Regions from separate parts of the Exiguobacterium abrahamii genome, predicted to be linked through region 1. Evidence: riboswitches for the same ligand, from Rfam matches in the RefSeq annotation. Region 1 holds a riboswitch; each other region holds the start of a gene.
The links. A riboswitch is a leader RNA that binds a small molecule or an ion and turns the genes downstream of it on or off. The one in region 1 is predicted to bind thiamine pyrophosphate.

Region 1 (3,116 bases):
GAAATTCAACAGGACCACACCTACACTTCGAAATCCATATCGGTGGGTATAGCTATAGTGCGACTGGTCCAGCTAACTCAGTTAATCCAATGTCGATGCTTTAATCGTAAAGAATCGTTGCGTATGCAACGGTTCTTTTTTTGTCATTTTCAAAAAATAAATCATATATTACAAAAAACCGTTTTCATTTGAAATGTAAATGAAATTTTTTTGAAACGATTACGGTGCTATAATCTATTTCAGATATGAGAGAAACTTGAATACTATAATAAAATATGAAAAAACATAAGTGAGGAAAACGATATATGCTAAAAAAACTAATTTCTACCATTGTTTTAGGAGCATTACTTATAACAGGAACACAACCGATTGCAGCAGCGACAATTAAAGAAAAAAAGGCTGAGAATGCCGCTGAACAACGTAAACTTGAAAAAGCAATCAAAAAACAAGAAGCTAAAATCTCAAAAGAGCAACGTCAAATCAATCAAATTGACGCAGCAATCAACGAAAAGATTTTCCAAGTCTCCGAAAAAAATAAACAAATTGAACAGTTGAACGTTCGAATCGATGAGTTAAAGGCAGACATCGTCCGTTACGAAGAAATGTTACAGAAACAGGAAGAATTACTCGGTGATCGTTTGCGTGTTTTCCAAGAGAACGATGGAAACTCGATTAAATGGGAAGAAGTCATTTTTGGATCGAAGGACTTAGGTGATTTATTCAGCCGTGTCATGGCGGGAAAAAAAATCGCTGAGCAAGACGATAAAATGATTTCGGATTACATCGCAACGCAACAAAAATTAGCAGAAGCAAAACAAGCGCTCGTTGAGAAAAAAGCGGAGCAAATGCAAGAAAAGAAAGTATTGATTGAACAAAAGAAAGCGTTAAAGCTTCAAATGAAAGAACGTAGTGCTACGCTGAAGAAATTACGAAAAGGGAAGACGAAGTTCACGACAGAACTGTTAGACGCAAAAGAACTTCAAGCGACTCTCGAAGCGCAAGAACGTGCAATTGCGGCAGCAAAGGCAGCCGCTAAAGCAGCGGCTGAAAAAGCAGCAGCGGAGAAAGCAGCAGCTGAAAAAGCCGCTAAAGCGAATGCTCAAGCAGCAAAACAAGCAGGTAAGAGTTCAGAATCTACTGATTCTGTTGCCCCGCCCGTTGTTTCGAGTGGAGGGAAATTCGTTCGACCATCTTCTGGTGGAGTGTCGCAAGGATTCGGACCAGCAAGCGGCGCGAACGGTTATACGTTCCACAACGGTGTTGATTTCAGTGGTTCGGTCGGGTCTCCAATCGTCGCTGCAGCAGCTGGAACGGTCATTACAGCATCAGGTGGTGGACCTTACGGTAATCATGTCATGATTTCTCACTTCCTCGATGGACAAGTGTACACGACCGTCTACGCACATATGAGTTCATTATCGGTTCGTGCAGGACAAACGGTCTCTCAAGGTCAGCAAGTCGGAACACTTGGTAGTACAGGGAATTCAACAGGGCCACACTTACATTTCGAACTACATGTCGGAGGCTATCAATACAGTGCTTCTTCTCCTCTGAATGCAGTCAATCCATTGGCATATCTGTAATCAAAACGGGCTTCGGCTCGTTTTTTTTTCTTCTCTATGCTACAGTTAAGGCGAAACGAATACTTGAGCAACTAGGGGAGCTGGAGGAATCCGGCTGAGAGGAAAACCAATCTGTTTTCGACCCTATTACCTGAACTGGATAATACCAGCGTAGGAAAGTTGAGCCGAACGGATACCGGAATGCGTGTATAACGCTTTCGTATAGCGTCGACTGCTTTTTTACAGCGGTCGACGCTTTTTTTGTCGGTCACGACTCCCTTACATTGCTCGATGGGAAGGTGAAAAGAACATGAAACACGTACTGACGATTGCAGGATCCGACTCCGGTGGTGGAGCGGGGATTCAAGCAGATTTAAAAACATTTTCAGCTTTAGGCGTTTATGGAATGAGCGTCCTGACAGCCGTCACGGCGCAAAATACGTTGGGTGTTCAAGCGGTGGAAGAGTTATCCCCAGAAATCGTAGATGCCCAGTTAACGTCGATTTTTTCAGACATTCGTGTCGATGCGATCAAAATCGGAATGGTCTCGAATGCGCAGACGATTCGTGTCATTGCTACACATCTCCGCAAACAGACAGTTCCGATCATATTAGATCCCGTCATGGTCGCTAAAGGTGGTCATGCCCTATTGCGGACGGAGGCTGAACAAGCATTGATTTCAGAACTTCTACCACTTGCGACACTCGTCACACCGAATTTACCGGAAGCGGAGCGTTTAACAGGACGATCAGTGACCAATCTAGAGGAAATGCGATTGGCGATGCATCAATTGGCTACACAGACAGGTGCAGTATTACTAAAAGGTGGGCATCTCTCGGGAGCTGCGACGGATTTGTTGTTTGATGGGGAAGTGGAACACCGCTTCACATCGGAACGGTTAGACAATCAACATACTCATGGAACTGGTTGTACCTTATCTGCGGCGATTGCGGCGCGGATGGCGCTTGGAGAAGATTTAACAGATAGCGTAAGACAGGCAAAGAGCTATGTCACGGAGGCAATTCGTCATGGATTTGCCCTCGGACAAGGTATTGGACCGACACATCATTTTCATTCACTTTGGAGGGATACACATGTTTACGACCATTCTTGAACACAAACCACTCATTCACCATCTGACGAACACGGTGACGATCAACGACTGCGCGAACGTCACACTCGCTGTTGGAGCATCACCCGTCATGGCGGAAGACATTCGCGAAGTAGAAGAGATGGTTAGACTCGCGCAAGCACTTGTCTTAAACATTGGTACGATCGATGCAGACATGCAAGCAGCTCAACGACTTGCATCCCGTGAAGCGGAACGTTTGAATGTCCCAATCGTTCTTGATCCAGTTGGAGCAGGGGCAACGACATTACGTACTGCCTTCTCTAAAGAACTTATCGATCTCGGGTGTACGGTCATTAAAGGAAATGCTTCTGAAATCAAGACGTTACTGGGGGAAGATGGGCGAACTAAGGGAGTCGATGCTGCGGGAGATGCAATGATGGATCGAGAAAGTATTCGTGCATTCGCTCGCAAACACAAATCTG
Region 2 (3,116 bases), on a different contig from region 1:
TTTCTTCTGATGTTGCGAAGGCATGGATGTCTTGCCCCGCATTTTTCAAACCACTCTCGATTTGTCCCCAGTTGATGTTCGCTTGCTCCATTTGATTGAATAGATTCGTCAACCGGTCCATTTGTGCGTCAGACAACTGGATATTGTTGTTTTGAATGACTTGGACGATCAGGTTTTCGATCTCGACTTTGGTTTCCGGTTTTTGATTGGCGATCTCAGCCTTGATCTCATTCATTAAGTCAGCGACTTTATCCGTGCCGACCGTTTTTCCGACGTCTGATGTGACCGATAATTCTTGCTGTGCTAAATCCTTGCGTTCGTCACTTAACTTAATTCCCGTCTCAGCGGAAGTTTGATCGTACGCTTTCATGATTCCTGTCAGTGCCGATGTCCCGGTCACCTTGTAGGGAGAAGTGATCGTGATATCGGCATCTTTGACACCCGCTGTGACGAGAGCGTTGAGATACATATCCTTTGTCACCCATGTGATGTTCTCCGTCGAGACGGAAAGTCCATCACCTTTTTCCGTCAGTTCAATCTTAGCCGACGAATACATATTGCCACCTTTTTGCGACTGTGGAATGTTTTTCCCGAGATATTTTTCTTCGTCAGCAGAAGTGGCGATGATCGGAGTGATGCCTTCCGGTGCATTGAGACGGGAAAGCACCCAAGCTTTATCCTTTGCGCCGAGCGACTCCCCGAGTGTGACGATCGTCTTATCGACGACTTGTTCGGCAGATGCGGCTGTCGGGAGTAATAGAGCAGAAGCGATAACGGCTGACGCTATGATTTTTGTTGGTGTATGCATAATGAAATCCTCCAATTTGTAAGTAACAGAATGAATTATAGTATCAGGTACTAAAGTTAGTGTACGAGAACGAAAGAAGTTCGGAATCGGTCTGTAGATGGAGACGGCATCCGTCTTCTGACACTCCATAGTATAGCGAAAAGAGGACAACTTGACTTCCATTTTCAGCATGCTATAGTGAATTTGAATCGAATAATGACCACTAGGGGAGTCGGTAGACCGACTGAGACGAACGAAGACGTTCGGACCCTTTGAACCTGATTAAGTTCGTACTTACGGAGGGAAGTGGCGTCAAGTCTTGTTCTTCTTGCGCCATGCCCGTGTGTTTCGGGGTGGTGTTTTTTCGTTTCATAACTAAACGAGGAGGATGAGATCATGACATTCACACAAGAAATCAAACAAGCGGCACAAGCGTATTGGGACAGTAGTTTTACGCACCCATTCGTTCAAGGAATCGGAGAGGGGACGTTACCACTCTCGAAATTTCGGCATTACGTCATGCAGGATGCCTATTACTTAAAACACTTTGCGAAGATTCAAGCAAAGGCAGCGTCAAAAGCAGACGACTTTGCGACGATCGCGACACTTGCCGAACATGCGACTTCGACTTACGAGGCAGAGCTGAGCTTACATCAATCATTTTTTGAGCCGCTCGGTATTACGGCAGCAGACCTTGAAGCATTTGAACCGGCACCGACAGCATATGCGTACGTCTCGCACATGCATCATGCGAGTGAAGGAACGCTTGGAGAGACGATTGCTGCCATCTTGCCATGTTACTGGTTGTATTATGAAGTCGGGCAACAATTACTGACGTGTACACCGGAAGAAAAAATCTATCAGCAATGGATCGACACGTACAGCTCGGAATGGTTTGAAAAGGTCGTCTTTGAACAGATTGCACGGCTTGATGCGCTGGCGGAGCAAGCAAGCCCGACGGAACGCGAGCGGATGAAACGTCATTTCGTGACGAGCTGTTATTATGAGTTGCTGTTTTGGCATATGGGATGGACGGAAGAGACGTTTACGTCGGTTTACGAAACGATTCCGGCACGAGCGGTATCTTCTTGAATCACTAAGTGGTAGAATTAGGAATACCATCTAGTGAAAGTAGGGATTGGAATGGAAATCGTCGTCATCGCACTCGTGATCCTCGCGGCATATGTCGTGCAGCAGGTGCTTGGAAAAGTAAAAGTGAGATTTGTTGGGTACATCATTCCCATCCTGATGGCGGTGTACGGAACATATGCTACGATTCAGAATTTTCAGGGGTTGCTTCAGTTCGGTTTTACAACGGGGAGTTCCATCGCGACTGTCCTGGTCGTCGTCCTCTACGCTTCGTTGACTTATTCACTTCATCGTGTCTACGAGCGTGCGAAAGCAGAAGCCGAATCTGCATATCCATCATTAAAAGACCGAGGCATCCTTTAAGGAGCTTCGGTCTTTTGTGTATCATGTCCTCATTTTTTCCAGTTTTTAAAGCCGTCACCGAATTCGAGATGCAGTTTGTCGGTAAAGACACCGTTCTGAAAGACCGGCACATCAACCGGTGAAGTGCCTTGCGGTTTGAACGTTCCGAAGATCGCGCGGATACCTGCAGGCAGGTTCGGTCCCGCTGATTTTAGATTGCCTGCTTCGGAGTCTGGACCGTTCGGATCACCTTTGAAGCCATAGACGAGGACATGTGCCGGTGCGTCCGGTTGAACAGCAACATCGTATGGGTTACGGAGACTGAGCAGGACGGATGGTGTCTCCGTTTGTTTCGCATAGCGGAAGATCGAAGCCGGAATCGCTTGTTCTGGTGCGTTAGGTAGTAGTTTAGCACTCGTGTTGACGTTGGAACCGACGATGATGTAATCTGCTGCATCGAGTTGCGCCCGTAATATCGGGTTTTGGTCGAGCGGTAGCGTAGTAGCCGAGTAATTCGCTGTCGTCACGTGCCAGTTCCGATTCTTAGGTAGGGAAGCGATCGTCTTTTTCATGCTGTCCGTCTGATCCGCCGCAGGAGCGATCACAAGGACGTTGGCATTCTTTTTCGGCTTGAATGGTAACGTCCGCTGATTATTTTTCACGAGTGTGACTGCGGCTTCCGTCATCGCGCGTTCTTTTGCTTTATGCTCGGGACTGCCGACGATTTGGTTCGCTTGCGCGATTTTTTCAGCTAGTGATGTCGAATCAGTCGTACCGTTCCATATTCCGCGTTCTGCCTTCAGGGTCAGGATTCGCTCGACCGATTGATCAATTCGTTTCTCTGAAAGACGACCGTCTTTAACCGCTGCGATCACGTCTTTAAAAATCTGGTCGAGCT
Region 3 (3,116 bases), on a different contig from region 1:
GACTTACTCACACATGTTTCTCAATATCAGCGTAATGACCTGGGAGAGAAATGCAAAGTCACGAAAGCGTCAGATTCAAAAGAGTCTGAAACCGATTGTCTTAGCATATTTAAATTGTTCAGGACTTGTCCTGCTCCTACATTCATTACCTTTTGAGGGCTATACCAAATTCAAGGGGGAAATGAACATGTCAGTTAAATTAACAGCCGAAAAACGTGAGGTACGTCCACGCTCACTCCGTAAACAATTACGTCATGAAGGAAAAGCTCTTGGTGTCGTGTATGGTTACAAAGTGGAAAGTACACCGATCGCATTTGAAGAAAAAGAATTGCTTAAAATCGTTCGAGAAAACGGTGAGAACGTCTTGATTTCACTGAAACTCGACGGTAAAAATATTAACGTCTTGATCAACCGTCGTGATATGGATGTCTTCACACCAACTGTCGATCACGTTGAATTCATCGCCGTTAAAATGGATGAAGAGACAGAAGTCGAAGCAGACGTCGTACTCGTTGGTGAAGCAGCTGGCGCTAAAGTCGGCGGATTCCTGTCACAGACACTCTTTAAAGTAACAGTCGCAGCAACACCAGATAAATTACCAGAGAACGTCGAAATCGACGTCACGAACCTCGAAATCGGCGATTCGATTTCTGTAGCTGATCTTCCGGAACAAAAAGATTTCCGTATCGTCACAGAAGGCGACATTCAAGTCGCAGCTGTCGTCGAATCTACACTCGAGCAGGATCTTGAGGAAATCGAAGAAGCAGAAGCTGAGGCGCAAGCGGAAGCTGGTGAAGACAACGAAGCGGAAGCTACGGAAGAGTCTTCAGAAGAAGCAAAAGAAGAGAACGAAGATAACAAATAAGTCGTTTAACGATACGCCCTTTGTGGCGTATCGTTTTTTTTGTGTCTTGACAATAGACAGAAGATTGCCTAAAGTGAACAGCGTATCATCTATTACCATATCCACTAGGGGAGCCCATTTGGCTGAGACGATTCACTTCGGACCCTTCGAACCTGATCTAGTTCATACTAGCGTAGGAAAGTGGAGCGATCACATCCAATGACTCCTGCTGCGCGCAGTTTTTCTGAGGACCGCTCTCTTTTTACGGAGGGCGGTCTTTTTTGGTGTCTCCCCCACTTAAAGGAGGACGAACACGATGCAACACTGGAAAATGAAAGAAATCATGGTCATGATGATGCTCGCCGTCGCTTGCGGCGTCATCTATCTCGGTTGGTCAACACTCTGGTTACCGATGTCGGCAATCTTCGGACCAGTCGGTGCCAACTGGATGTTTGGGATCTGGATCATCGCGAGCCCGCTCGTCGCGGCAATCATTCAAAAACCAGGTGCCGCCCTCATCGCGGAAATCGTCGCGGCAGCCGTCGAACTGTTCACGGGTAGTCACTTTGGTTTATCGGCTCTACTGATCGGGGTCTGCCAAGGGCTTGGTGCGGAACTCGTCTTTGCGATGACGCGTTATCGCCGTTATGACACCTGGACATTGATGTTATCGGGTGTTGGAGCCGCGATTGGTAGCATCGTCTATAGTCTGATCGCGAACGGATTCGGTTACTACACGACGACGACGTTGCTTGCGACAACTGGCTTACAATTAATTAGTGGCGCATTACTGGGCGGCTTGCTTGCAGCGATTCTCGTCCGTCGCCTTGTTGCGACCGGTGTCTTGAACGGGTTTGCGGCAGGACGTACGAAACGGGAAGTCGCATGATTACTGTCGATGATCTCAGCATCCGCTTCCCCGGTCAGATGAAGTCGGTGCTCGATCATGTATCGCTGACGATCGAGCACGGGACGACCCTTCTGCTCGGACGAAGCGGGAGTGGCAAGACGACACTGCTTCATGCCCTAGCCGGACTGACACCAGAGACGATTGAAGTCGAACAGACGGGAACCGTTACCCGGTCCGGTTCGGTCGGAGTGCTGTTCCAAAACCCAGAAGAACAGTTCTGCATGGAAACGATCGGACGCGAAATCGCTTTTAGCTTAGAAAACCGGTCGATTCCACGCGCAGAGATGGAGGAACGCATTGAACGCTTACTCGCACTTGTTGGTCTCCCTCTCCCCTTCTCGACACCAATCGCGAGTCTATCCGGGGGGATGAAACAACGCCTCGCGCTCGCTGCGGTCCTGGCGCTCGAGCCGACGATCTTATTACTCGATGAACCAACAGCTCAGATTGACCCGATCGGGCAACACGAGCTGATGGCGTTGATCTTTCGGATTCAGAAAGAACATGATTTAACGATCGTCTTGATCGAACACCAACTCGATGTCTGTTTGCCATATGTCGATCAGATCGTCTTACTTGAGGACGGATCGGTGACTGCAACGGCGCATCCGCAGGATTTGTTCCCGCAGGCGTATACAGAGCTTCAATCGAAAGGGATTGCTGTTCCCTCTTTGTATCCGTACACGTTAGAGACGTTACCCATAGATGGACCACAAGCAGCGCGACTTCACGTGCTTCCCTCAGTCGCTACAGCAGGCACTGCCTTGTTACACGTCACTGCATTATCGACGAAAGCCCCTTACCCGCTGACCGATGCGACATTTTCCCTGCAGACAGGAGAATGGGTGATGCTGCTCGGGGCAAACGGCTCCGGGAAAAGTACGTTGCTTGCAACACTCGGTCGGTTGCTCTCGCATCAAGGAACATATCGGTTCCAGGAACGTTCAGCTCAGCGTTACTCCCGGCGACGCTTTTATGAGCACGTCGGCTATGTCTTCCAACAACCGGATCTGCAGTTTCTCAAGCTGACGGTCGAAGCGGAAATTGACTGGAGTCACCGGGAAGCGACGAGTGACGAGCGCACGACGTTGCTCGAACGGCTGGAACTCGCATCCGTCAAACAGCAGTCACCGCTTGCGCTTAGTACGGGGCAACAACGACGGCTCAGCGTCGCGACGATGCTCGGGCAGTCGAAGGATGTGTTGTTGCTCGATGAACCGACGTTCGGACAGGATGGATTGACGACGCGGCGGCTCATGGAACAGTTGTTGACGGAACAACAAAACGGAACGACGCTCGTCATGGCAACACACGATATGGAACTCGTCGCCCGATACGCGGATCGTGTCCTCGTCATGGAGC

Region 2: another riboswitch for thiamine pyrophosphate. It lies ahead of tenA (thiaminase II); the one in region 1 lies ahead of thiD (bifunctional hydroxymethylpyrimidine kinase/phosphomethylpyrimidine kinase).
Region 3: another riboswitch for thiamine pyrophosphate. It lies ahead of ITJ88_RS06505 (ECF transporter S component); the one in region 1 lies ahead of thiD (bifunctional hydroxymethylpyrimidine kinase/phosphomethylpyrimidine kinase).

Annotation. Positions count from the first base shown of each region.
Region 1 covers NZ_JADOYC010000004.1:101,681-104,796, forward strand. Annotated here, with positions in the region: gene ITJ88_RS12540 (murein hydrolase activator EnvC family protein) at 1-104, shown strand, start outside; gene ITJ88_RS12545 (murein hydrolase activator EnvC family protein) at 306-1,583, shown strand; TPP riboswitch at 1,647-1,757, shown strand; gene thiD (bifunctional hydroxymethylpyrimidine kinase/phosphomethylpyrimidine kinase) at 1,873-2,676, shown strand; gene thiM (hydroxyethylthiazole kinase) at 2,657-3,116, shown strand, end outside.
Region 2 covers NZ_JADOYC010000002.1:280,074-283,189, forward strand. Annotated here, with positions in the region: gene ITJ88_RS11115 (DUF1002 domain-containing protein) at 1-808, opposite strand, end outside; TPP riboswitch at 1,003-1,109, shown strand; gene tenA (thiaminase II) at 1,184-1,879, shown strand; gene ITJ88_RS11125 (hypothetical protein) at 1,931-2,239, shown strand; gene ITJ88_RS11130 (glycoside hydrolase family 3 protein) at 2,269-3,116, opposite strand, start outside.
Region 3 covers NZ_JADOYC010000001.1:1,267,095-1,270,210, reverse strand. Annotated here, with positions in the region: gene ITJ88_RS06510 (50S ribosomal protein L25/general stress protein Ctc) at 188-865, shown strand; TPP riboswitch at 962-1,061, shown strand; gene ITJ88_RS06505 (ECF transporter S component) at 1,161-1,733, shown strand; gene ITJ88_RS06500 (ABC transporter ATP-binding protein) at 1,730-3,116, shown strand, end outside.